One region of the Agrobacterium sp. GW821-FHT02D03 genome, then DNA from elsewhere that is predicted to be linked to it. Evidence: riboswitches for the same ligand, from Rfam matches in the RefSeq annotation. Region 1 holds a riboswitch; each other region holds the start of a gene.
The links. A riboswitch is a leader RNA that binds a small molecule or an ion and turns the genes downstream of it on or off. The one in region 1 is predicted to bind cobalamin.
Positions count from the first base shown of each region.

Region 2: it holds a riboswitch for cobalamin, as region 1 does, so the genes downstream of both, AC07U5_RS01345 (DUF1636 family protein) here and nrdH (glutaredoxin-like protein NrdH) in region 1, are expected to answer to the same signal.
Region 3: it holds a riboswitch for cobalamin, as region 1 does, so the genes downstream of both, AC07U5_RS15390 (ABC transporter substrate-binding protein) here and nrdH (glutaredoxin-like protein NrdH) in region 1, are expected to answer to the same signal.
Region 4: it holds a riboswitch for cobalamin, as region 1 does, so the genes downstream of both, bluB (5,6-dimethylbenzimidazole synthase) here and nrdH (glutaredoxin-like protein NrdH) in region 1, are expected to answer to the same signal.

Region 1 covers NZ_JBWKVN010000002.1:947,587-953,190, reverse strand. The annotation lists gene AC07U5_RS17760 (FecCD family ABC transporter permease) at 1-866, opposite strand, end outside; gene AC07U5_RS17755 (ABC transporter substrate-binding protein) at 902-1,921, opposite strand; cobalamin riboswitch at 2,103-2,318, shown strand; gene nrdH (glutaredoxin-like protein NrdH) at 2,622-2,846, shown strand; gene nrdI (class Ib ribonucleoside-diphosphate reductase assembly flavoprotein NrdI) at 2,855-3,253, shown strand; gene nrdE (class 1b ribonucleoside-diphosphate reductase subunit alpha) at 3,241-5,397, shown strand; gene nrdF (class 1b ribonucleoside-diphosphate reductase subunit beta) at 5,414-5,604, shown strand, end outside.
Region 2 covers NZ_JBWKVN010000001.1:282,298-287,901, forward strand. The annotation lists gene AC07U5_RS01335 (cobyric acid synthase) at 1-1,056, opposite strand, end outside; gene cobO (cob(I)yrinic acid a,c-diamide adenosyltransferase) at 1,060-1,677, opposite strand; cobalamin riboswitch at 1,800-2,012, shown strand; gene AC07U5_RS01345 (DUF1636 family protein) at 2,130-2,555, shown strand; gene cobW (cobalamin biosynthesis protein CobW) at 2,549-3,586, shown strand; gene cobN (cobaltochelatase subunit CobN) at 3,593-5,604, shown strand, end outside.
Region 3 covers NZ_JBWKVN010000002.1:417,509-423,112, reverse strand. The annotation lists gene AC07U5_RS15395 (glucose/quinate/shikimate family membrane-bound PQQ-dependent dehydrogenase) at 1-1,260, shown strand, start outside; cobalamin riboswitch at 1,396-1,616, shown strand; gene AC07U5_RS15390 (ABC transporter substrate-binding protein) at 1,813-2,838, shown strand; gene AC07U5_RS15385 (FecCD family ABC transporter permease) at 2,843-3,862, shown strand; gene AC07U5_RS15380 (ABC transporter ATP-binding protein) at 3,859-4,647, shown strand; gene AC07U5_RS15375 (pseudoazurin) at 4,644-5,102, shown strand; gene AC07U5_RS15370 (hypothetical protein) at 5,294-5,604, shown strand, end outside.
Region 4 covers NZ_JBWKVN010000001.1:1,810,880-1,816,483, forward strand. The annotation lists gene AC07U5_RS08490 (helicase HerA domain-containing protein) at 1-1,297, opposite strand, end outside; gene AC07U5_RS08495 (EamA family transporter) at 1,426-2,313, opposite strand; gene AC07U5_RS08500 (LysE family translocator) at 2,356-2,991, opposite strand; gene bluB (5,6-dimethylbenzimidazole synthase) at 3,098-3,784, opposite strand; cobalamin riboswitch at 3,977-4,156, opposite strand; gene AC07U5_RS08510 (TolB family protein) at 4,190-5,020, opposite strand; gene AC07U5_RS08515 (NAD+ synthase) at 5,059-5,604, opposite strand, start outside.

The DNA of each region.
Region 1 (5,604 bases):
GCCGGCAAGAGCCGTGCGTGCAGCGGCCCGACGACGAAACGTGCTGCATGCGGAACCACGAGACCGACAAAGCCGATCGTCCCCACCATACTGACGATGGTGGCGGTGATGACTGCGGTCAGCGCAAAGAGAATGATGCGCGTGCGCCCGACATTGACACCGAGTGAGGCGGCCGCCTCATCGCCGAAGGCAAAGGCATCCAGCACGCGCGCATGGAACAGGCAGCAGATCAGACCGAGACCGACGACGATGGACACGAGACCGACATCCGGCCAACGCACGCCACCGAAGCTGCCGAGAAGCCAGAACATCACGTCGCGGGCCTGCTGGGCATTGCCGGAAGTGGTGACCACATAGGATGTGGCGGCATTAAAAAGCTGAGCGGCTGCAACACCCGCCAAGATCGTTCTGTCTGCGCCACCGCGCGCCCCATTGGACAGAATGGCAACCAGGAAGAATGCCGCAAAGGCGCCGAAGAAGGCACCCAGAGACAGCGACACCGCGCCGGCACCGATCCCGAGAATGACGACGGCTACGGCACCGGTCGAGGCGCCAGCGGAAATGCCGAGAACATAGGGCTCAGCCAGCGGATTGCGCAGCATGGCCTGCATGATGGCCCCGCACATGGCGAGGCCCGCGCCGCAGAAGACGGCCACGAGCGCGCGGCTCAGCCTGTATTCCCAGATCACTGCCTCATGGATGCGGCTGATCTCGACCGACGTCCAGCCGAGCTTGTTGGTGATGGCGGCATAGGTGGTCGAGAGCGGAATTGGCAAATCGCCAATCCCGACACTGATCCCGACCACGAGGGCAATCGTCGCGAAGCAGGCAAGATAGAGCGCTACGGAGGCAACAAGCCGTCGCATCCCGCTACCCGATCGATCCTTTGCCGCCACCGAACTCACTTCAGGCCGAGGGTCTTCAACTGCTGAGCAATCTGCTCGGCGCCGTAGATCGTCTGAACGCTCGGGTTCATCGCCTGCGCCGGCATGATGACAAGCGCCTTATTCTTGACTGCATTCATCTGGCTGGTGGCAGGGTCGCTATTCAGGAACTTGATCTTGGCATCTGCCTTGTCGAGTTCCCAGCGATTGCGGTCGACCTGCGTCACGACGATCACGTCGGGATTGGCGGCAATGATCGTTTCCCAACCAATGGCCGGAGATTCGGTTTCGGTGGTAATGGCATTGGTGCCGCCCAACAGATCGGCGATATAGCCCGATGGGCTGTTCTTGCCGCCGAGATAGGCGTCAGCCGACGGCGACGGGCTGGAGAACCAGAAGACATAGGAAAGCTTCTTGCCATCCTTCGGCGCATCAGCACGCAATGCAGCTTCGCGCTTCTTCAGGTCGGCGATGACGGCCTGACCCTTGTCGGCCACGTCAAAAATCTGCGAGAGATCATCGATCTCCTTATACAGCGTCTCCATGTTCCAGAGTTTGGAGCGATTGCCATAACCGGACTTGTCTTTGGACATGTCGTCCAGCGCGCACATGCTGGGCGAAAGATAGGTGGAGATGCCAAGCTTGTCGAAATCTTCGCGCTTCGCCACCTTGCTGGTGGGGCCGACGAGCGTCGGCAAAGCGGCGGTCACAAAGTCCGGGTTCTGTGCCAGGATGGATTCGAAGGTCGGAAACTCGACGGTCAGAACCTTGACCTTGGCGTTTGCCTCGGCGACCTGCGGCAGAACCTTGTTCGGCCAGAAGGCAGTGCCAACCATCTTGTCCTGAAGGCCAAGCAGCAACATGATCTCTGCACTGTTCTGACCAAGTGCCACGGCACGCTCAGGTGCCTTGCTGAAGGTGACCGTGGCGCCGCAGTTTTCGATCGCCAGAGGATAGGTCGTCGCAGCCGTCGCCGGGTTTGCTGCAAACCCTGCAAATGCACAAAATCCCACAGCCGCAAAAAGACGCTTCATCATCACCCGAAATCCCGTTGAACGCGGCTCCCGCCGCACAATGCCTGCGCCTATAATCACCTCTCCTTGTACAAAACAAGACCGTTTGCTTCATATTATGGTGTCGGCATTTTTCCTGTTGATATCAAGATCAGCCCAGTTCGCGTCGTTGCAACAGCCTATTGACGCATTGAACGAAATGCCTACTATATCTGGTATTCAAGGTTCTTCCGATTCTGTCGGGAGCGAAGATGGGAATACGGTGCGCGAAGCCAGCAATGGTGGAGCAATGCCGCAGCTGCCCCCGCAACTGTAAGCGGCGAGCATTCTCTCAGCAGCCACTGAAACATAAGGTTTCGGGAAGGCGAGATGAATGTGACGACCCGCGAGCCAGGAGACCTGCCTTGAGTCAATACGTCCACCGGCGGGGTGCCCGGAAGGTCGCGAATGCGTACGGGATGACCCTGTGCGTCTCGCTTCCCCCATGCCTTCGCGTAGAGCCACTTCGGGGTGAAGTCCTATGATTACGAGTTCAGTCTTTTATCCGTTGGAGTAACCGGCGTCTGAGGCATGGTGCACAAAAGCGTTCAGCGCTTTTGCTATCTAGCTATGCGACAGCAGTGTCCGGCAGACCACGGCTTTGCGTTTAACCCTGTTTTTAAACCGTCACGCGCTTCACGGCGCGAGAGCGATTTCCCATGCCTTTTTTCGAACGAGGATCAAGATGAGCATCACCGTCTACAGCAAACCCGCTTGCGTTCAATGCACTGCGACCACCCGCGCGCTCGATCGTCAGGGTCTCGACTATACGATCGTCGATGTCTCGACTGACGAGCAAGCCTATGAGCGGGTGCTCGGTCTTGGTTATCGTCAAGTGCCAGTCGTGATTGCCGGCGAGACGCATTGGGGGGGCTTTCGGCCCGACATGATCAGCACGCTTGCATCGTGACGCAGACTATGGCGGGGGAGATCGTCTACTTCTCGACGCGCTCGGAAAACACGCATCGCTTCGTGGCCAAGCTCGACACCCCCGCCCGCCGCATCCCGATCAGCGCTGCTGTGACTCTGCATGTTCCAAGCCCGTTCGTCCTCATCGTCCCGACCTATAGCGGCGAGAACGGCAAGGGCGCGGTTCCCAAACAGGTCATTCGCTTCCTCAACGATGCGAATAATCGAGCAAACCTTCGCGGCGTGATTGCTGCGGGCAATAGCAATTTCGGCGCGACCTTCGGGATCGCCGGCGACATCATCTCCGCCAAATGCGGCGTGCCCTATCTCTATCGCTTCGAGCTGATGGGGACGGGTGAGGACGTCGTCAATGTCAGACAGGGATTGGAACGATTTTGGACACGTTGACACTCGAGAGGCCCCTGAAGCAGTCGGACGCAGCAGTGCTGGATTACCATGCACTGAATGCGATGCTGAACCTTTACGATGAGGATGGCCGGATTCAGCTGGACAGGGACAGGCTGGCAGCGCGCCAGTACTTTCTTCAGCACGTGAACCAGAACACGGTGTTCTTTCACAATCTGCGCGAAAAGCTCGATTATCTTTTGAGTGAAGGCTATTACGAGCAGGTAGTGCTGGACCAGTACGCCTTCAACTTCGTCCGCGATCTCTTCGACCATGCCTATGCGAAGAAATTCCGCTTCCCGACATTCCTCGGGGCTTTCAAATACTACACGTCCTATACGCTGAAAACCTTCGACGGAAAACGGTATCTGGAGCGGTACGAGGACCGCGTCTGTATGGTGGCGCTGACGCTGGCGCGCGGCGACGAGACACTGGCGCGCGGCCTGGTGGATGAGATGATCTCCGGCCGCTTCCAGCCGGCAACTCCGACTTTTCTCAATGCGGGCAAGAAGCAGCGCGGAGAGCTCGTGTCATGCTTCCTGCTGCGCATGGAAGACAATATGGAGTCGATCGCCCGCGGCATCAACTCGGCATTGCAGCTCTCGAAGCGCGGCGGCGGGGTGGCCCTTTCACTGACCAATCTTCGTGAAGCCGGTGCGCCGATCAAACAGATCGAAAACCAGTCCTCCGGTGTCATTCCGGTGATGAAGCTCCTGGAGGATTCCTTCTCCTACGCCAACCAGCTTGGCGCGCGCCAGGGTGCAGGCGCCGTCTATCTCAATGCCCATCACCCCGACATCATGCGTTTCCTCGACACCAAGCGCGAAAATGCCGACGAGAAAATCCGCATCAAGACGCTGTCGCTCGGCGTCGTCGTTCCGGATATCACCTTCGAACTCGCCAAGAACAATGAGGATATGTACCTGTTCTCACCCTATGATGTGGAACGCATCTATGGCGTTGCCTTCAGCGAAATTTCGGTGACGGAAAAATACCGGGAGATGGTCGCCGACAGCCGGATCCGCAAAAAGAAGATAAAGGCGCGCGAGTTCTTTCAGGTGCTGGCCGAAATCCAGTTCGAAAGCGGCTATCCCTACATCATGTTCGAGGACACGGTGAACCGCGAGAACCCGATTGCTGGGCGCATCACCATGAGCAATCTCTGCTCGGAAATTCTTCAGGTCAGTGAAGCCAGCACCTATGAGGCCGACCTGTCCTATGAAACGACGGGGAAGGATATTTCCTGTAACCTTGGCTCGCTCAACATCGCAGCGGCGATGGATTCGGACGATTTCGGCAGGACGGTCGAGACCGCAATCCGCGCTTTGACGGCCGTCTCGGACATGAGCCATATCGCCTCCGTGCCATCCATCGCCAAGGGCAACGCAGAGAGCCACGCGATCGGCCTCGGCCAGATGAACCTGCATGGCTATCTGGCACGCGAGCGGATTTTCTATGGCTCCGAAGAAGGCGTGGATTTCACCAATATCTATTTCTACACGGTGACCTATCACGCACTGAAGGCTTCCAATCGCCTGGCAGTAGAGCGTGGTCAGCGCTTCAAGGGCTTCGAACAGTCCAAATATGCGAGCGGCGACTACTTCGACAAATACACGCAACAGGAATGGAAGCCGTCAACGCCGCGCGTTGCCGATCTGTTCGAAAGGGCCGGCATTCACATCCCGACACAGGAAGACTGGCTGGTACTCAAGCAGGCTGTGATGGAGGGTGGGCTGTACAATCAGAATCTCCAGGCGGTGCCGCCGACCGGCTCGATTTCCTATATCAACCACTCGACCTCCTCCATCCACCCGATCGTCTCGAAGATCGAAATCCGCAAGGAAGGCAAGATCGGCCGCGTCTATTATCCGGCTGCCTTCATGACCAACGACAATCTCGAATACTACCAGGACGCCTACGAGATCGGGCCTGAGAAGATCATCGATACCTATGCGGCCGCCACGCAGCACGTGGATCAGGGATTGTCGCTGACCCTGTTCTTCCGCGACACCGCCACGACACGCGATATCAACCGCGCCCAGATCTATGCCTGGAAGAAGGGCATCAAGACGATCTACTACATCCGCCTTCGCCAAATGGCGCTGACCGGCACGGAAGTGCAAGGTTGCGTCTCCTGCGCCCTCTGATCATTCGGTAACAACCATGAACATCCAACTGAAGACCACGGCGCCAAAGGCTGCCACCGCGATCCGCGCGATCAACTGGAACCGCCTTGAGGACGATAAGGACCTCGAGGTGTGGAACAGACTGACGGGCAATTTCTGGCTGCCGGAAAAGGTGCCGCTCTCCAACGACATCCCGTCCTGGGCAACGCTGAAGGCCGAAGAGCAGCA
Region 2 (5,604 bases), on a different contig from region 1:
TTCCATGCCGTCCGGGTCCGATAAGACACGTCCAAGCATCTGATAGCCGCCGCAGAGGCCAAGCACGAAGCCACCGCGGCGAAGATGCGCCTTGATGTCGATATCGAAACCGGCCTGTTTCAAGACGTCCAGATCGGCAATCGTGGATTTCGATCCGCACAGCAGGATGAGAGCGCAATCGCCGGGAATAGCTGTCCCAGGACGCACGCGCACCAGTTCGACATCCGGCTCCATATCGAGCGGATCGAGGTCGTCGAAGTTGGAGATATGTGGGAGGATCGGTACGGCGATGCGGATTTTCGCGCCGGGCTTCGATTGGCCGGTGCCGATTAAACCCAGCGCATCTTCGGCAGGCAGACGGGCCGCCTCGGCAAAATGCGGCAGGAGGCCGATGGAGCTCCAGCCAGTATGCTCGGCAATCATGCGCATGCCTTCGTCGAACAGCGAAGGATCGCCGCGAAAACGGTTGACGATGAAGCCTTCGATCATCGAGGCGTCGTCCGCATCCACCACCGTCTTCGTGCCGACGAGGCTGGCAATAACCCCTCCCCGGTCGATATCGCCGATCAGGATCACGGGAACATCGGCTGCCCGGGCAAAGCCCATATTGGCAATGTCGTTGGCGCGCAGATTGACTTCCGATGCGCTGCCGGCGCCTTCAACCAGCACCAGATCAGCGCGGGTCTTCAGATGCTCGAAGCTCTCCAGCACCCGGGGCATCAGCCCGGCCTTCATCTGTTGATAGTCGGCTGCTTTCGCATTGCCGAGAATTTTTCCCTGAACCACGAGCTGCGCACCCGTTTCGCTCTGAGGCTTCAACAGGACCGGGTTCATATGTACCGACAGCGGCACGCCGGCCGCGCGCGCTTGTAGAGCTTGCGCCCTGCCGATCTCGCCGCCATCGGCTGTGACCGCCGCGTTGTTGGACATGTTCTGCGGCTTGAAGGGCAACACGGAAAGTCCGCGCCGGGTAAAGGCGCGCGCCAGACCGGCCACCATCAGCGACTTGCCGACATCCGAGCCGGTTCCCTGAAACATGATGGATCTGGCGGCCATGGATCAGTACTCGATGCCGGATTGGGCTTTGACGCCCGCCTTGAAGTGATGCTTCACGAGCGTCATCTCCGTCACCATGTCGGCCGCTTCGATCATGAGAGGCTTGGCATTGCGGCCGGTGACGATGATGTGGAGATCGGGGCGGCGGCTCTGCAAGGTGGTGACGACCTCCGTCAGATCGAGATAGTCATAGCGCAGCGCAATGTTCAGCTCGTCCAGCACCATAAGACCGATCGTTTCGTCGGCCATCAGGAGTTTGGCTTCATCCCAGGCTTTCGTGGCTGCGGCGACGTCGCGCTTCAGATCCTGAGTGTCCCACGTGAAACCTTCGCCCATGGTGCGCCATTCCACCCGGTCGCCGAAAATCGTCAGCGCCTGCTGCTCGCCGGTCGACCACGCACCCTTGATGAACTGAACGATGCCGACCCGTCTGCCCGTGCCGAGCATCCGAAGCGCAAGGCCGAAAGCGGCCGTCGACTTGCCCTTGCCGGGACCGGTATTGACCATCAGCAGACCCTTCTCGATGGTCTTTTCGGCCACTTCCGCATCCTGCACGCTCTTGCGGTTCACCATCTTTTCGCGGTGGCGGGCGGCCTCGCTGTCGCTGATCTCGCGTGTCATGATGTCCCACGTCCTTCCGAGCCGTTTTTAGAAGCGGCGACTATAGTCAAAACGCCCTCCTCCGCAATGGAGCCTATGAGAGGCGTAACGATGCCTGCATTGACCAAGGCGCGGCTTGCCCGTAAAGGTAAGGCACTGACGGTCTTTTTCCGGCAACGGGAAAAGCTAAGAGGGAACACGGTTCCGCCCGCTCTTCGGGTCAATCCGTGGCTGCCCCCGCAACTGTAAGCGGCGAGCCCACACCGTAAAGCCACTGGATTTCGATCCGGGAAGGCGGTGCAAGGGCGCTCATTCAAGCCGCAAGCCAGGAGACCTGCCGTTTCAGAACAAAACGTCTGCCGGGCGGGGTGCTCCGGTCAGTCGGTCTCGCCGAGTTTCGGTTTGCGCTGTCTCGCATTCCGTCTTCGGCATCCGCACCCCTTGCATGTTTGAATGGCGGAAGCGGATACGGTTTGGATATTACCTCAACATCGTCACGGACTGAAGGATCAACCGACACGCGAGAAGCGTCCGGCCTGGTCGTTTATGTCTGTCGCAGCTGCCGCGACGAGGCGGAGCCGAATGCGGAACCGCGTCCCGGTGCGCTTCTCGCGCAAGCGACGATCGCACTTGGCACTGATGCAAATGTCGAGGTGCGCAGCGTCAATTGCCTTGCCAATTGCAAGCGCGGTGCCAGCGCCGCAATGCGCACAGCCGACGGCTGGTCCTATGTGTTTGGCGGTCTGACGCCTGAAAACGCCGAGGATCTGATCACTGGTGCGCGCCTGCTTTCCACGTCCACCGATGGACTGATGCCCTGGCGCGGCCGTCCCGATAGTTTGAAGCGCGGCATGGTCGCGCGCATCCCACCTTTGAATTTCGTCGAGGAGACATCATGACCACGCTAGAGCGCGTTCCCTGCACCATCGTCACCGGCTTTCTGGGCGCCGGCAAAACCACGCTGCTGCGCGGCCTTCTTGAAAAGATCGATGGCAAGCGACTGGCGATCATCGTCAACGAGTTCGGCGATGTCGGCATCGATGGCGAAATCCTCAAAGGCTGCGGCATCGAAAGCTGCCCGGAAGAAAATATCGTCGAGCTCGCCAATGGGTGCATCTGCTGCACGGTCGCCGATGATTTTCAGCCGGCCATCGAACAGATCCTCAGCCGCCAGCCCAGGGTCGAACATATCCTGATCGAAACCTCCGGCCTCGCACTGCCGAAACCCCTCGTCCAGGCCTTCCAATGGCCGGCGATCAAGAGCCGCGTCACCGTCGATGCCGTCATTGCGGTGGCCGATGGCGCAGCGCTCGCAGAAGGCATGGTGTCGCATGACATGGATGCGCTGGCCGCCCAGCGTGCGAATGACGAAGCGCTCGATCATGACGATCCTGTCGAGGAAGTCTTCGAAGACCAGATCGCCTGCGCCGACCTGATCGTGCTGACCAAGGGTGATCTTCTCGATGCGGATGGTCTGGAGCGCGCCAAGGCACACATCACGGAGCATCTGCCAAAGGCTGCGAAAATCGTTGTCGCATCGCATGGCCAGATCGATCCTGCGGTTCTGATCGGTCTTGGGCTTGCGGTCGAGAACGATATCGAAAACCGCCATACCCACCATGACGACGAAGAAGACCACGATCACGACGAGTTCGACAGCTTCGTCGTCGAGCTTGGCGCGGTGTCCGATCCTGAGGCGCTGGCTCAGCGTATCGCCCAGACGGCGGCCTCCGAGAATGTCCTGCGCATCAAAGGCTTCGTAGAGGTCGCCTCCAAGCCCATGCGCTTGCAGGTTCAGGCCGTCGGCTCGCGCGTCAACCACTATTTCGATCGCCCCTGGGCTGCGGGCGAAGTGCGCCGTTCGGCGCTTGTGGTGATTGGCGAAAAAGGCCTCAACCGCGAGAAAATCGAACAGATGCTGGCTGCCTGACGCATCATGCATATACTCGCCACCACATCTTCGTCGCTGGACGACCTGATCGAGCCGGTTGATCTCAACCAGCCCCAGGCGGATGTGGTGGTGCTGTCTTTCTCGTCCAGCGACCTTGCAGGTCTGCAGCGCGCCTGGCCCGACGACTCAGGCGTTTCGCTCAGCGTCGCCAATCTTTCCGACCTTCGACATCCCATGTCCGTCGACCTTTGGATCGAAAAGACGGCGGAACATGCCAAACTTATCCTTATCCGGATTCTGGGTGGGGCGGACCGCTGGCGCTACGGCGTCGATCAGTTGGCGATGATGGCACGCAGGCGCGGCATCAAGCTCCTGCTTCTGCCCGGTGAGTGCAGCGAGCGCGACGAAAAGCTCGAGGCGCAATCCACAATCGACCAGACGTGGCTCGCCTCGATCCTCTCTTTCTTTCGCGAAGGCGGCCCGCAGAACATGCGTCGCCTTTCAGAAGGCCTTGCCGCCTTTGCTAAAACCAATGTCTGGCCTGGCTTCACGCCGGAACCGCTGCCGAAATCCGGCTTCTATCTCCCGGGTCTTGGCGCCGTCCATGTGGATGACGCCCTCGCGGCTTTTGTCCCCGAAGCTCCAAGACTTCCCATTCTTTTCTACCGTTCCATGCTTCTGGCTGCCGATGTTGCGCCGATTGATGCGCTCTTCGAGGCGCTGAAATCCCGCGGTTTCGCGCCTCTGCCGATCTTTGTCAGCGGCCTGAAGGATGGCGGCGCGATCCGATTTCTCGAGGACGCACTGGTACCGCTGAAACCCGCAGCCATCGTCGCAGCCACTGCCTTTGCCAGCCAGACGGATCAGGACGGCAAGAGCCTGTTCGACCGGCTGGGCGTGCCGGTGTTTCAGGTGATCATGGCCACGACACGGCGTGATGGCTGGACAGAAAACATGCAGGGCCTCAATCCATCCGACCTCGCCATGCATGTGGTCTTGCCGGAACTCGATGGACGTATTCTCGCGGGTGCGATCTCCTTCAAACAGGCCGATCCTGCCGGGCGCCAGGCGCTGATCAATGCTCCCGAGCCGGACCGGGTCGAGCAGGTCGCTCGTCGTATAGCCGCCTTCCTTCGGTTGACGCAGGCTATGACCGAGGAAAGACGTCTTGTCGTCCTGATGCCGGATTATCCCGGTGCCGCACCCGGTCGCACGGGCTATGCCGTGGGTCTCGACGTACCGCAAAGCGTGCTGGAGATGCTGCGCGATCTGCAGGGTTCGGGTTATGCGGTCGGCGATATTCCGGCCACCCCTCGGGAGCTTCTGGATCGGATCGAGACGGAGACGGCCGCTCTTCCTCTCATCCGATACCGAACCTATTTCGACGCGCTTCCAGAACAGGCGCGCGCTGGAATGGCTTCGGCCTGGGGCGATGCCGCTGACGATGAAGCTATCGTTGATCAGGCCTTTCGCTTCCGCGCCGCCCGCTTCGGTTCCGTCGTCGTCGCGCTTGCGCCAGACCGCGGGCGCCAAGCCGACAGGCGGGTGGATTATCACGATCCGGCCTTGCCGCCGCGCCACGCGCTTGCGGCTTTCGGTGCGTGGATGCAGCAGGATTTCGATGCGCATGCGATCATCCATGTCGGCGCTCACGGCACGCTGGAATGGCTTCCGGGCAAGACGGTCGCTCTGTCACAGACCTGTTTTCCCGAAATCGTGACCGGATCCCTGCCGGTCATCTACCCCTTCATCGTGTCCAATCCGGGTGAGGCTGCCGTCGCCAAGCGACGGATCGCTGCGGTGACGATCGGGCACATTCCCCCCGTACTTGTTTCCGCCGGTCTTTCGCCGGAGCAGGCAGCGCTTGAACAACTGGTCGACGAATATGCCCAGGCCGATGGGCTTGATCGCCGTCGCCGCGACCGTCTGGCAAAGCTGATTGTCGAGAAGGCTTTCGAGACGGGACTTGCTGCCGACGCCGGTATCGGCGTGGAAGAGGATGCGGATTCAGCACTCACCCGAATCGATGCCTTTCTGTGCGACCTGAAGGATTTTGC
Region 3 (5,604 bases), 530 kb from region 1:
GCCTTCGATGTGAACAGCGGAGAGCTGCTATGGAACTGGGATTCCGGAAACCCTACCCAGACCCAACCGCTTCCGCCGGGTCAGACCTATACGACCAACTCTCCCAACAGCTGGTCCGTATTCAGCGTCGATGAAGCGCTTGGACTCGTCTACATCCCTTTGGGAAATCAAGTTCCTGACCAGCTCGGAATGGGTCGGAGCGAGAATGTAGAGAAGTACTCCTCGTCGATCGTGGCACTCGACGTAAACACCGGGCAGGACCGCTGGGTCCGGCAGACGGTGCATCACGATCTCTGGGATATGGATGTGCCGGCCCAGCCGGTGCTGCTCGATATCACCAAGCCGGATGGTCAATCTGTTCCCGCTCTCGTTGGCCCGACCAAGCAGGGTGATATCTATGTGCTGGACCGTCGGACGGGTGAGCCAATCCTGCCGGTGACCGAAGAGCCGGCACCCGGTGGGGCAATCCCCGAGGATTTCTCCGCGCCGACGCAGCCCACATCTGCCTTGACCTTCAAGCCGGAACCGCTGCAGGAAAAGAACATGTGGGGTGTCTCGCTGTTCGATCAGCTCGCCTGCCGCATCAAGTTCCATCAGCTGAACTACGAAGGTCGTTACACGCCGCCATCGCTGAATGGATCGATCATCTATCCTGGCAATTTTGGCACCTTCAACTGGGGCAGTGTCGCAGTCGATCCCGAACGCCAGGTCATGTTCGGCATGCCGACCTATCTCGCCTTCACCTCACAGCTCGTTCCGCGCGACCAGATCCCCCCGCGAGGTCAGGATGAGAAGGGCAGCGAGCAGGGTTTGAACCGCAATGATGGTGCACCCTATGGCGTGCTGATGGGCCCGTTCCTGAGCCCGATCGGCATTCCCTGCCAGGCGCCGCCATGGGGTTATGTCGCCGGTGCCGATCTCAGAACCGGCAAGGTTGCCTATAAGCACAAGAACGGCACCGTTTACGACATGACGCCGCTGCCACTTCCCTTCAAGGTCGGTGTGCCGGGTATCGGCGGTCCGATGATCACCAAAGGTGGCGTCGCTTTCCTTGGCGCAGCGGTGGACGATTATCTGCGCGCTTACGATCTGACGAGCGGCAAGCAGCTTTGGGAAGCACGCCTTCCCGCAGGTGGGCAGGCCACGCCCATGACCTACGCTCTCGACGACGGCAAGCAATATGTCGTGATGGTTGCAGGCGGCCACGGTTCGGTGGGGACGAAGCCGGGTGATTATGTCATCGCCTACACGCTCCCATAACCAGATCATTTCGCTAAAACCCTTGATGGCCGGGACTTCGTTCCGGCCATTTTGTTTATTCTCAGCACAATGATCCACTTGTTTTTGATATGTAATAACATTACATAGACTTGCTTGACGGACGAGATCAAATAGGTCTATCTGGCTGGCGACGGTTCCAAGCGAGTGATCGTGAGGAATAATAGGGAACACGGTGAGGGGATATCTCCAATGCCGTGGCTGCCCCCGCAACTGTAAGCGGATTGTCGAGCACTCGTGGCGCATTCACCTGCGTCAGGCCACTGCGAATTATCGTGGGAAGGCGGGCAAGACGATCATCCGTGAGCCAGGAGACCTGCCGTCATAAGTTCATTCCAATGTCACGGGCGGGGATGCCCTGAACAGGAGACGTCATGATTGTTATTTGCGCCCTTCAGCGCTCACATCCATCTGTCTTTTTCCCTCGTTCTCGATCGTCTCACTCCCGTGGCTGTCGAATGAGTGTTTCATTCGCGCTCACATGACGGCGTCTTGCTTGTCGGCAACGTCGACGATTTCGGGGATTATCGGACCATGACATTTCATTTCACCGGCGCGTTTCTGGCCGCTGCACTCACTGCGCTCTCGATCGTGCCGAAAACGGCAGAGGCTGCGGAAACGACCTACCCCTTGACGCTGAAAAATTGCGGCAGGGACGTCACCTTCACGCATGCTCCACAGCGCACCGTTTCTCTTGGTCAGAGCACCACGGAAATTCTCTATCTGCTCGGACTGGCCGACAAGGTTGTCGGTACGGCCGTCTGGATCGGCCCGGTTATCAAGGGATACGAAGAGGCCAACGCCACGGTCGAGCGCCTCGCGGACAATGATCCGAGTTTCGAGAGTGTGGTTGCCAAAAAGCCGGACCTCGTAACCGCTCAGTTTCAATGGCATGTCGGTCCGGAAGGCATTGTGGCAAAGCCTGAGCAATTTGAAGAGCTTGGTATCCCGGTTTACACGTCGCCTGCCGATTGCACGGGTAAGGACAATTCGGGCGGCGGCGATGGTGTCAGACATTCGGTCTTCACCATGGACCAGATCTATCAGGAAATTGCTGAACTCGCGCAAATCTTCAACGTGCAGGATCGAGGTGAGAAGCTCATCGCCGACCTGAAGGCCCGCGAGGGTGCTGCGCGTCAGAAGATCGCATCCGTGAATGGTAAGCTCTCGGCTGTCTTCTGGTTCTCCAGCGCCGAACTGGATATCGATCCTTACGTGGCGGGCAAGAATGGTGCTCCCGGCTACATCATGTCGGCGCTCGGCATCAAGAATGTCATCGACAGTGATGAGGAATGGCCGACCGTCGGTTGGGAAACCATCGCCAAGTCCAACCCCACGATCATCGTCGCGGGCAAAATGGACCGCCGCCGGTTTCCAGCCGACGATATCGCCGTGAAGCTGAAATTCCTGAAAGATGATCCCGTCACAAGCCTGATGCCAGCGGTGAAGGACAACCATATCGTCGTCATGGATGCGCAGGCGATGAACCCGACGATCCGGACCATCGACGGCATCGAGGTCCTGGCCGACCAGATCGTCCAACTTGGCCTAGCGAAGTAAGAGGATGTCCGTTCCCTTTCTTTACACCCGCGCTGCCGTCATTGCAGCCGGGTGTCTTCTGGTGGCGCTTTGGCTGGGCGCCTCGATTGGCGAAACCTCCATTCCGATGGAGGTTGTCGCCAAGACCGTCGCCAATCGCCTCTGGCACGCCGGATACCCACTGGATGCCATCGATGAGGGGATCATCTGGAACTATCGTTTGAGCCGCGCCGTGGTTGCCGCCTGTTGCGGGGCAGCGCTTGCCGTCTCCGGTGTCGTGCTGCAATCGCTGCTGCGCAATCCTCTGGCCGACCCCTATATTCTCGGCATCTCCGCTGGAGCGTCGACTGGCGCGGTCAGCGTCGCGCTCCTTGGCTTCGGCGCGGGCATGCTGACACTGCCGCTCGGTGCATTTCTTGGTGCGCTCGTAGCTTTTGCGCTTGTCAGCCTGCTGGCGCTGAGGGCAGGGCGGGGTAACAGTGCAATCATCCTCGCTGGCGTTGCCGGTTCGCAATTGTTCAACGCGCTTACCTCATTCATTGTCACCAAGGCCGCCAATGCGGAACAGGCGCGCGGCATCATGTTCTGGCTGCTCGGCAATCTGTCCGGCGTTCGCTGGACGGATGTCTCGCTTGCCCTTCCCATAGCCATGTTCGGTCTTATCGTCTGCCTCTGGCATGCCCGCGCCCTGGACGCCTTTACCTTCGGAGCGGAGTCGGCAGCCTCTCTTGGCATCCCCGTGCGCCGCGTCTATGTCGTGCTTACGGGCACGTCTGCCTTGATGACGGCGGTGATGGTCAGCATTGTCGGATCGATCGGCTTTATCGGTCTCGTCATTCCCCATGCAGCCCGTCTTGTTGTCGGTGTTCGTCACGGACGCCTGTTGCCGGCCGCCGCGCTGATCGGCGCCATCTTCATGATCGCTGCCGATATTCTCTCCCGCACCATCATCGCTGGCCAAGTCCTACCGATTGGTGTGATTACCGCACTCTTTGGTGCGCCGGCTTTTGCGCTCATCCTCTCGCAGCGAAGGAGGGCGGCATGATGCTGTCAGCGCGCAACCTAAGCTGGGCGACGGGCGGCGTCGATATCGTCAAGAACATCAGCCTCGATCTTTCTGCCGGCGAGTTTCTTGGCATCGTCGGACCCAACGGGTCGGGCAAGACGAGCCTCATGGCCATGCTCTCTGGCCTGAGAAAACCGCGCTCCGGCGAAGTCTTGCTGGATGGCAAGTCGTTGAACCAGCTTCAGCGCCGTGATGTGGCGCGCCAGATCGCGCTTGTCGAGCAGCAGGCGGAGACGCAGGAGCGCATCAATGCTCGCCAGGCGGTGGAGCTTGGCCGCATTCCGCATAAGGGTGCCCTGTCTCCATGGACTCCTCAAGATGATGAGATTGTCGATCAGGCGTTGCATGACGTCGATATGGAGGGCTTCGGGAGACGGATGTGGCATACGCTGTCCGGTGGAGAGCGGCAGCGTCTGCATATTGCCCGCGCTTTGGCGCAGCAGCCGAAGATACTGCTCCTGGACGAGCCAACCAACCATCTCGATATCGGACACCAGATCGCACTTCTGCATCTGGTTCAACAGCAGAAACTGACAGTGGCCGCCGCCTTGCATGATCTCAACCATGCGGCGATGTTTTGTGACAGGGTTGCCGTGTTGAAGGCGGGAGCGCTCGTCGCGATGGGTAAACCTTGCAACGTGCTGACCCCGGATCTCATCCTCGATGTGTTCGGCGTTCAGGTCGATGTGGAACGGGAAGGCGAGGATGCTTGTCATATCCGCTATCGCGCCCCGACTATGATCTACCCAGTAAGGACGACATGATGAAATTGTTGCTATCCATTGCTACGGCCGCCGTCGCTTTGTCGCTGAGTGCGGGTCTCGCCTTTGCGGAGGACTTCGAGGTCAGGATGCTCAATCAGGGTAAAAAGGGTTCGATGGTTTTCGAACCCGATTATCTTCACCTCCAGCCTGGCGACACGGTGAAGTTCATCGCCACGCATAAGAGCCACAATGCCGCGACCATCGACGGCATGGTTCCAGAGGGGGCGAAGGGTTTCAAGGGCAAGATCAACGAGGAGATTGAAGTCACTTTCGATCAGCAGGGCTTCTACGGCATCAAATGCTCACCGCATTTTGGTATGGGCATGGTCATGTTGATCAAGGTGGGTAAGGGTAGCCTGCCGGAACACTACAGAAGCGTGGCACTGCCCGCCCGCGCCAAGCCACGTCTCGACGCCCTGTTTGCCGAGGCAAAAGCAGATCAAGGCAAACCCTGAGCAATTGATAGTAGGTCAGACGCTCTTTCCGCAGCATCTCTATCGGAAAGTCTGACCGATGGTCTTGAACCGGTAGGCGCTCTTCCTACATCTGCCTCAACCCGCTGGTCCGGGCCCCTCTGGTGAAAGTCTCGGCGCTTTCACGATGTCGGACCTTTTCCGACACCACGCCGAGGCTGCAGAGGCCCCTCATGCTTTCCGATATCGCCGCATGGTTCATCACGCTGTTCGTCGTCGATCCGCTTCAGGCGGAAATGCGCGAACAGCTCGATCGTGCAAATGCGTCTACTGAGATCATCCAGCAATCGCAGCGTTGCGTTGCCAGTCAGGCGCCGCAGCTTCTGAACCGCGCCGGCGAAGACCCGGCATGGGCGGTCGCCACCGTTGTCGGTTTTACCTTCGGCTGGACGTCTCCGGCGCAGCTGCTGGATAAGGGCGATCCGAACTGCGCAGCCGTGATTGGCTTGTTGCAAGGCCGTGACGGTGAAGGGACCGAAGTGTA
Region 4 (5,604 bases), on a different contig from region 1:
CGGCAAGAGCTGCCTTCACCAGAAGCAGGAACACGCCCTGCAGGTCATCGGAGACGCTGCGGGAAAGCTCCAGAGCCTTCTGCCAGTTTTCGCTTGCCGCCATTTCCACATCCACACCCGAGCGGGTAATGGCGATCTGGCGGCGGAACTCCGATAGCGCCATGGGCGTGCCCGGAATACGGCGCATCCGGGCGCGAACGAGAAAGTCCTGATAGAGGACGGCATCGGTGCGATAGGCCGATTGCGGGTCATCGAGGATTTCGGTCAGAACAGCCGTGATCTTTTCCTCACGCTCTTCCGGCGTCAGCTCTGGCTGGCTCGAACGCGAAGGTTGTTCGGAGGCTGGTGCGATGGCCGCTGGCGTCGAGCGCGAAAGTTCGGCGAGAATGTCAGTCGTCGGCCGCGGTGCTGGCGGCGTGCGACGGACAACAGGACGATTGAACTCTTCCGGGTCTGGCGTGAAGATCAAATCCTCCACATCCTGCGGCGCGTCCGGCAGCGGCATGAGCTTCGGCGACGAGGAGCGCGCCGAGGTTTCCACCGGGCCGATAACGATCGGCAGCGGACGCCGCGACAGAGCAGGTCCGAGGGCAACGAAATTGCCGCGCTGAAGATCGCGGAACATTTCGGCCTGACGACGGTCCATGCCGAGAAGATCGGCGGCGCGCGCCATGTCGATATCGAGGAAGGTGCGGCCCATGAGGAAGTTAGAGGCTTCGGCCGCCACGTTCTTGGCAAGTTTTGCCAATCGCTGTGTGGCAATCACACCGGCAAGACCGCGTTTACGCCCGCGGCACATGAGGTTGGTCATTGCGCCGAGCGAAGCCTTGCGGGCATCTTCGGTGACTTCGCCACCGACGGAGGGCGCAAACATCTGCGCCTCGTCCACGACGACCAGCACAGGATACCAATATTCGCGATCGGCATCGAACATGCCATTGAGGAAGGCGGCGGCGGCGCGCATCTGCTGCTCGATATCGAGGCCCTCCAGCGTGAGCACGCAAGAGACACGGTGCTGGCGAATGCGATTGGCAATGCCTGCAAGCTCGGCTTCGGTGCGCTCCCCATCCACCACAACGTGACCGAACTTGTCGGCCAGCGTGACGAAATCACCTTCGGGATCGATGATGACCTGTTGCACCCAGGGTGCCGATTGCTCCAGCAAACGGCGCAGCAGATGCGACTTTCCGGAACCGGAATTGCCCTGAACCAGCAAACGCGTGGCGAGCAGTTCCTCAATATCGAGCTTGGCACTCTGCCCGCCCGAAAGCGTTCCCATGTCGATACCGACCTGCACGTTGACCCGTCCCTGCACTGCAATGATCAAAAGCGCCGCTTCATCGCGCGGCGAACACTCTCTTTACCAAAGTTTTCCACAAATGCCCCGCCGCATCGCAACAATGCACAGGGAATTGCAGATCGCTCTCACGCGTTGCCGGATGGCGCACGACCGAAAGACAGCCGACGTCCGAACACATTGAGTGCCAGACCGGCAACGACGAGCGCACTGCCGACGATTTCCAGCGTGGTGATGTGTTCGGCGAAGGCGAAGTAGGCGCCGAGGAAGCCGACGATCGGCACCAGCAGAGAAAACGGCGCGACGGTTCCTGCCGGATAACGCAGCAGCAGAAAGCTCCAGATCCCTGCCCCGACAATCGTCGCGCCATAGGCCATATAGGCAACGACGGCGACCGTCATCATGTTGGCATTTGCCAAACCTTCGCCGATCGCCTGCGGGCCTTCGAGCAGCAGCGAAAGCGCGATCAGCGGCAGAACCGGTGCGAGACTTGTCCAGGCAACGAAGGAGATCGCGTTGACCCGTCCGACCTTGCGATTGACGATATTGCCGATTGCCCAGCTGAAAGCGGCACCGACGCACATGAGGAGAGGCACAAGAGCGGTCAGTTCCAGACGTTCAAGTCCGATCACCGCAAGACCGGAAAAGGCAACGGCGGCACCAGCGATATGGGACTTCAGCGGAATTTCACCGAGCATCGTCACGGCCAGCGCCATGGTGAAGAACGCCTGCGACTGCATGACGAGCGAGGCAAGCCCTGCAGGCAGGCCCCACTTGATCGCCGTATAGAGCAGGCCAAATTGCGCGCAGCCCATGACCATGCCGTAGACGACCATGTGCTTCCAAGGAACCTTCGGGCGCGGCAGAAAGAAGATGAGCGGCACGGCTGCGAAGAGGTAGCGCAAGGCTGTGAGAAACAGCGGCGGCATATCCATGACGCCGACCTTGATCACCACGAAGTTGAAGCCCCAGAGGAAGACGGTGACCAAGGCAAGAAGGATGTGCGGCACTGACATTGGTATATTCCAGAACTCGGCGCCGCACGGATTGGCGACGGTTTAGGCGACGGCTTTCTTCCAGCCCGCCGCGAGCAGTCCGGCACCAATCAATAGTCCGCCACCGGTGCGATTGACGACGCGCTGGACGGAGGGCTTGCGGATGGTGTTGCGGGCCGCACTTGCCAGCAACCCATAAAGAGCGGCGTTGCAAGTCGCAAGCACTAGAAAAGTAACTTCGAAAATAAGCACCTGCGGCCAGAACGGCAGGGTCGGCACCAGGAACTGCGGCAGGAAGGCAACGAAGAAGATGATGCTCTTAGGGTTCAGTGCCGTGACGATATAGGTGTGGAGGAAGATCTTTAGTGGACGCTCACGACCCGTCACGTCACCCTCGCCTTCAGCCGACGTGCCGACAGGCGCGCGCCAGAGCTTGATGCCGAGATAGATCAGATAGGCAGCGCCCACCCACTTCAAGACCGTGAAGAGAGCGGCGGAGGTCGCGAGCAGTGCACCAAGACCCAGCATGGACGCCGTCATGGCGGTAAAGTCGCCAAGCGCTACACCGGCAACGGTGGCGCTACTTGCCTTGCGTCCGTGACCAAGCGCGTAAGAAATGACCAGCAAGATCGTTGGTCCGGGAATGGCGAGCATGATGGCAGATGCGGCAACGAAGGCCAGCCAGTTTTCAATCGGCATAATATGATCCCCTCTCAAAATGAGAGTGAACTAAGCCACCGGCCATGAGGACTGGCAAGTGGATTTTTGGGCGCCGGGAAAGCAAGCTGCGCGCGGCGGAACCTGCCTATTTCTCGCCCCACCGGTCTTTGAAAATCAGTTCGTCCAGCGGCAAACGCTGACGCCAGCCCTTCACCGCTAACTCAGGCTCGGCATAGAGTTCCGAGACATAGCCGACGCAGAGCCACGCGACGATTTCGATGTGCTCAGGGATACCAAGGATTTTTCGAATATCGTCGTCATGGAAGATGCTGACCCAACCGACGCCGACCCCTTCGGCGCGTGCCGCAAGCCAGAGGTTCTGCACGGCGCACACGGTGGAGTAGACATCCATGCGCGGATTGTGCGTTCGCCCCAGCACGACATCGCCACCTCTTGTGGGATCGCAGGTGACGCAGATGGAGAGCGGCGCCTTCCGGATGCCCTCCAGCTTGAGGCTTCGGTAGAGCGACTGCTTATCGTCGGGAAACATCAAGGCCGCTTCCTCATTGGCGCGACTGAAAGCCTGCCACACGGCATTTTTGATGTCTGCATCGCTGACGAGAGTAAAATTCCATGGCTGCATGAAACCCACCGAGGGGGCGGAGTGGGCGGCGGAAAGCAGCTTGTTGATCAGTTCATCAGAAAGCGGATCGGATAAAAACTCGTTGCGGACATCACGGCGGGTCTCGATGGCGCGGTAGACCGCAGCCTTTTCGTGCCTGGCAAATTCATAGGCCGGCACCGGTCCGGGTCCATTATCATCAGGTCGCATCGTCAATCCCCAACAATGTAGAAAGACCACGAGTGCGCCTTAGAGCGCCGTGCGTCCTATTGGACGCACAAAGGACGCTCTATCTTCTTTGATCTACGCATCGTGCTTTCCGAAAATCGATTTCGATTTTCGGGCCGATGCTGTAGGCAGGGCACAAACGCTCTTCCTAACAACCTCCCGCCGTCCGCGCGGACTGGTCTATCGTGTCAGGCCGGTCTTCTGACTTGGCTTCGTCTGCCCGTTGCCGCCTTCCCGATTGCTCAGTGGCTTATGGCAACAGGCATCCGCCTCACAGCGTTGGGCACGTTGCGGTCTCGCACCGCATTCCCGATTCTCCTGCCAAAGGCAGGCACCTGACGACGTTGCGTATGGGCAATTGCCGATCGGAAGGCAAGCGCGCTACGTCTATCCAACCGGAAAATATCGCACATAGGCGAATTCATCACCGTCCGGTGACCAGTTGGGTGAGTTCATCGTTCCCTGCCCGCCAAAGAGATCGAAGAGCGTTTCGACGTTGCCACCATCCGGGTCCATCAGCCGCACGCGAACATCGAGATCACGCGGGTGGTCGAAGACGTCGCCGTCATAGGAAATGAAAACGACCTTGTCTCCCTTGGGAGATGGATGCGGAAACCAGTCGCCATATGGGCTATCGGTGATCCGCTCAACGCCCGATCCATCCGGTCTCACCCGCCAGATCTGCATCTGTCCTGTGCGGCTGGAGTTGAAGTAGATCCACTGACCATCGGGCGAATAATCCGGACCGTCGTTTCGCCCCTCGCCATGGGTCAGACGTGTTTCGGTGCCGGTTTCGATGTCCATGGCATAGATATCGAAAACCTGATCCCTGATCCCGCAATAGGCAAAGCTTTTGCCATCCGGCGCCCAACCATGCCAGTAGGACGGCAGGTTCCGCGTCATCAGTTTCGGCGTGCCGCCGACGGATGGAAGAAGATAGATCGCGCTCTTGCCAAACTCGACCTTGTCGGAAATGGCATAAAGAGAACCGTCGGGCGAGATGCCGTGGTCGTTGTTGCACTGAACCGCGAAGCCGGTGTCTACCTTATCGACCTCGATGTCTCCAGTAAGGGGCAGGCGGTAGAGGACGCCATCGCTGTTGAGCAGCAGATATTGCCCATCTGGAGACCAGTTCGGCGCTTCGAACAGTTTCTCGGTCTGCCAGACGATCCGATTTTCACGGGTACGGATATTGAATATCTCGACTGAACTTCGCATCGTTCCTCCCGCTGCGATTGCCCACCGACCCGTCGGACCTACCTGTCGCGGAATCGATTGGTAATAGGATACCTGCGATCGCGACCGAAGTTCTTCTTGGTAATCTTCACGCCAGGTGCAGACTGCCGGCGCTTATATTCGGCCAAGTACAACAGATGCTCGATGCGATGAACCGTTGCAACGTCGTGACCGCGCGCCACGATTTCGTCGACGGACATTTCCTGTTCCACCAGGCACTCGAGAATATCGTCGAGAACCGGATAGGGTGGCAGCGAGTCCTGGTCGGTCTGATTGGGCCGCAATTCCGCGGATGGGGCCTTGGAAATGATGTTGGCGGGGATGACTTCGCCCGAAGGCCCAAGCGCGCCGGGCGGCACGTGGGCGTTGCGCCATCTGGAGATGGCATAGACCTGCATCTTGTAGAGGTCCTTGATGGGGTTGAAGCCGCCATTCATATCGCCATAGAGCGTGGCATAGCCGACGGACATTTCCGACTTGTTGCCGGTGGTTACCACCATCGAACCAAACTTGTTGGAAACGCCCATCAGGATCGTGCCGCGCGCACGGCTCTGCAGGTTTTCCTC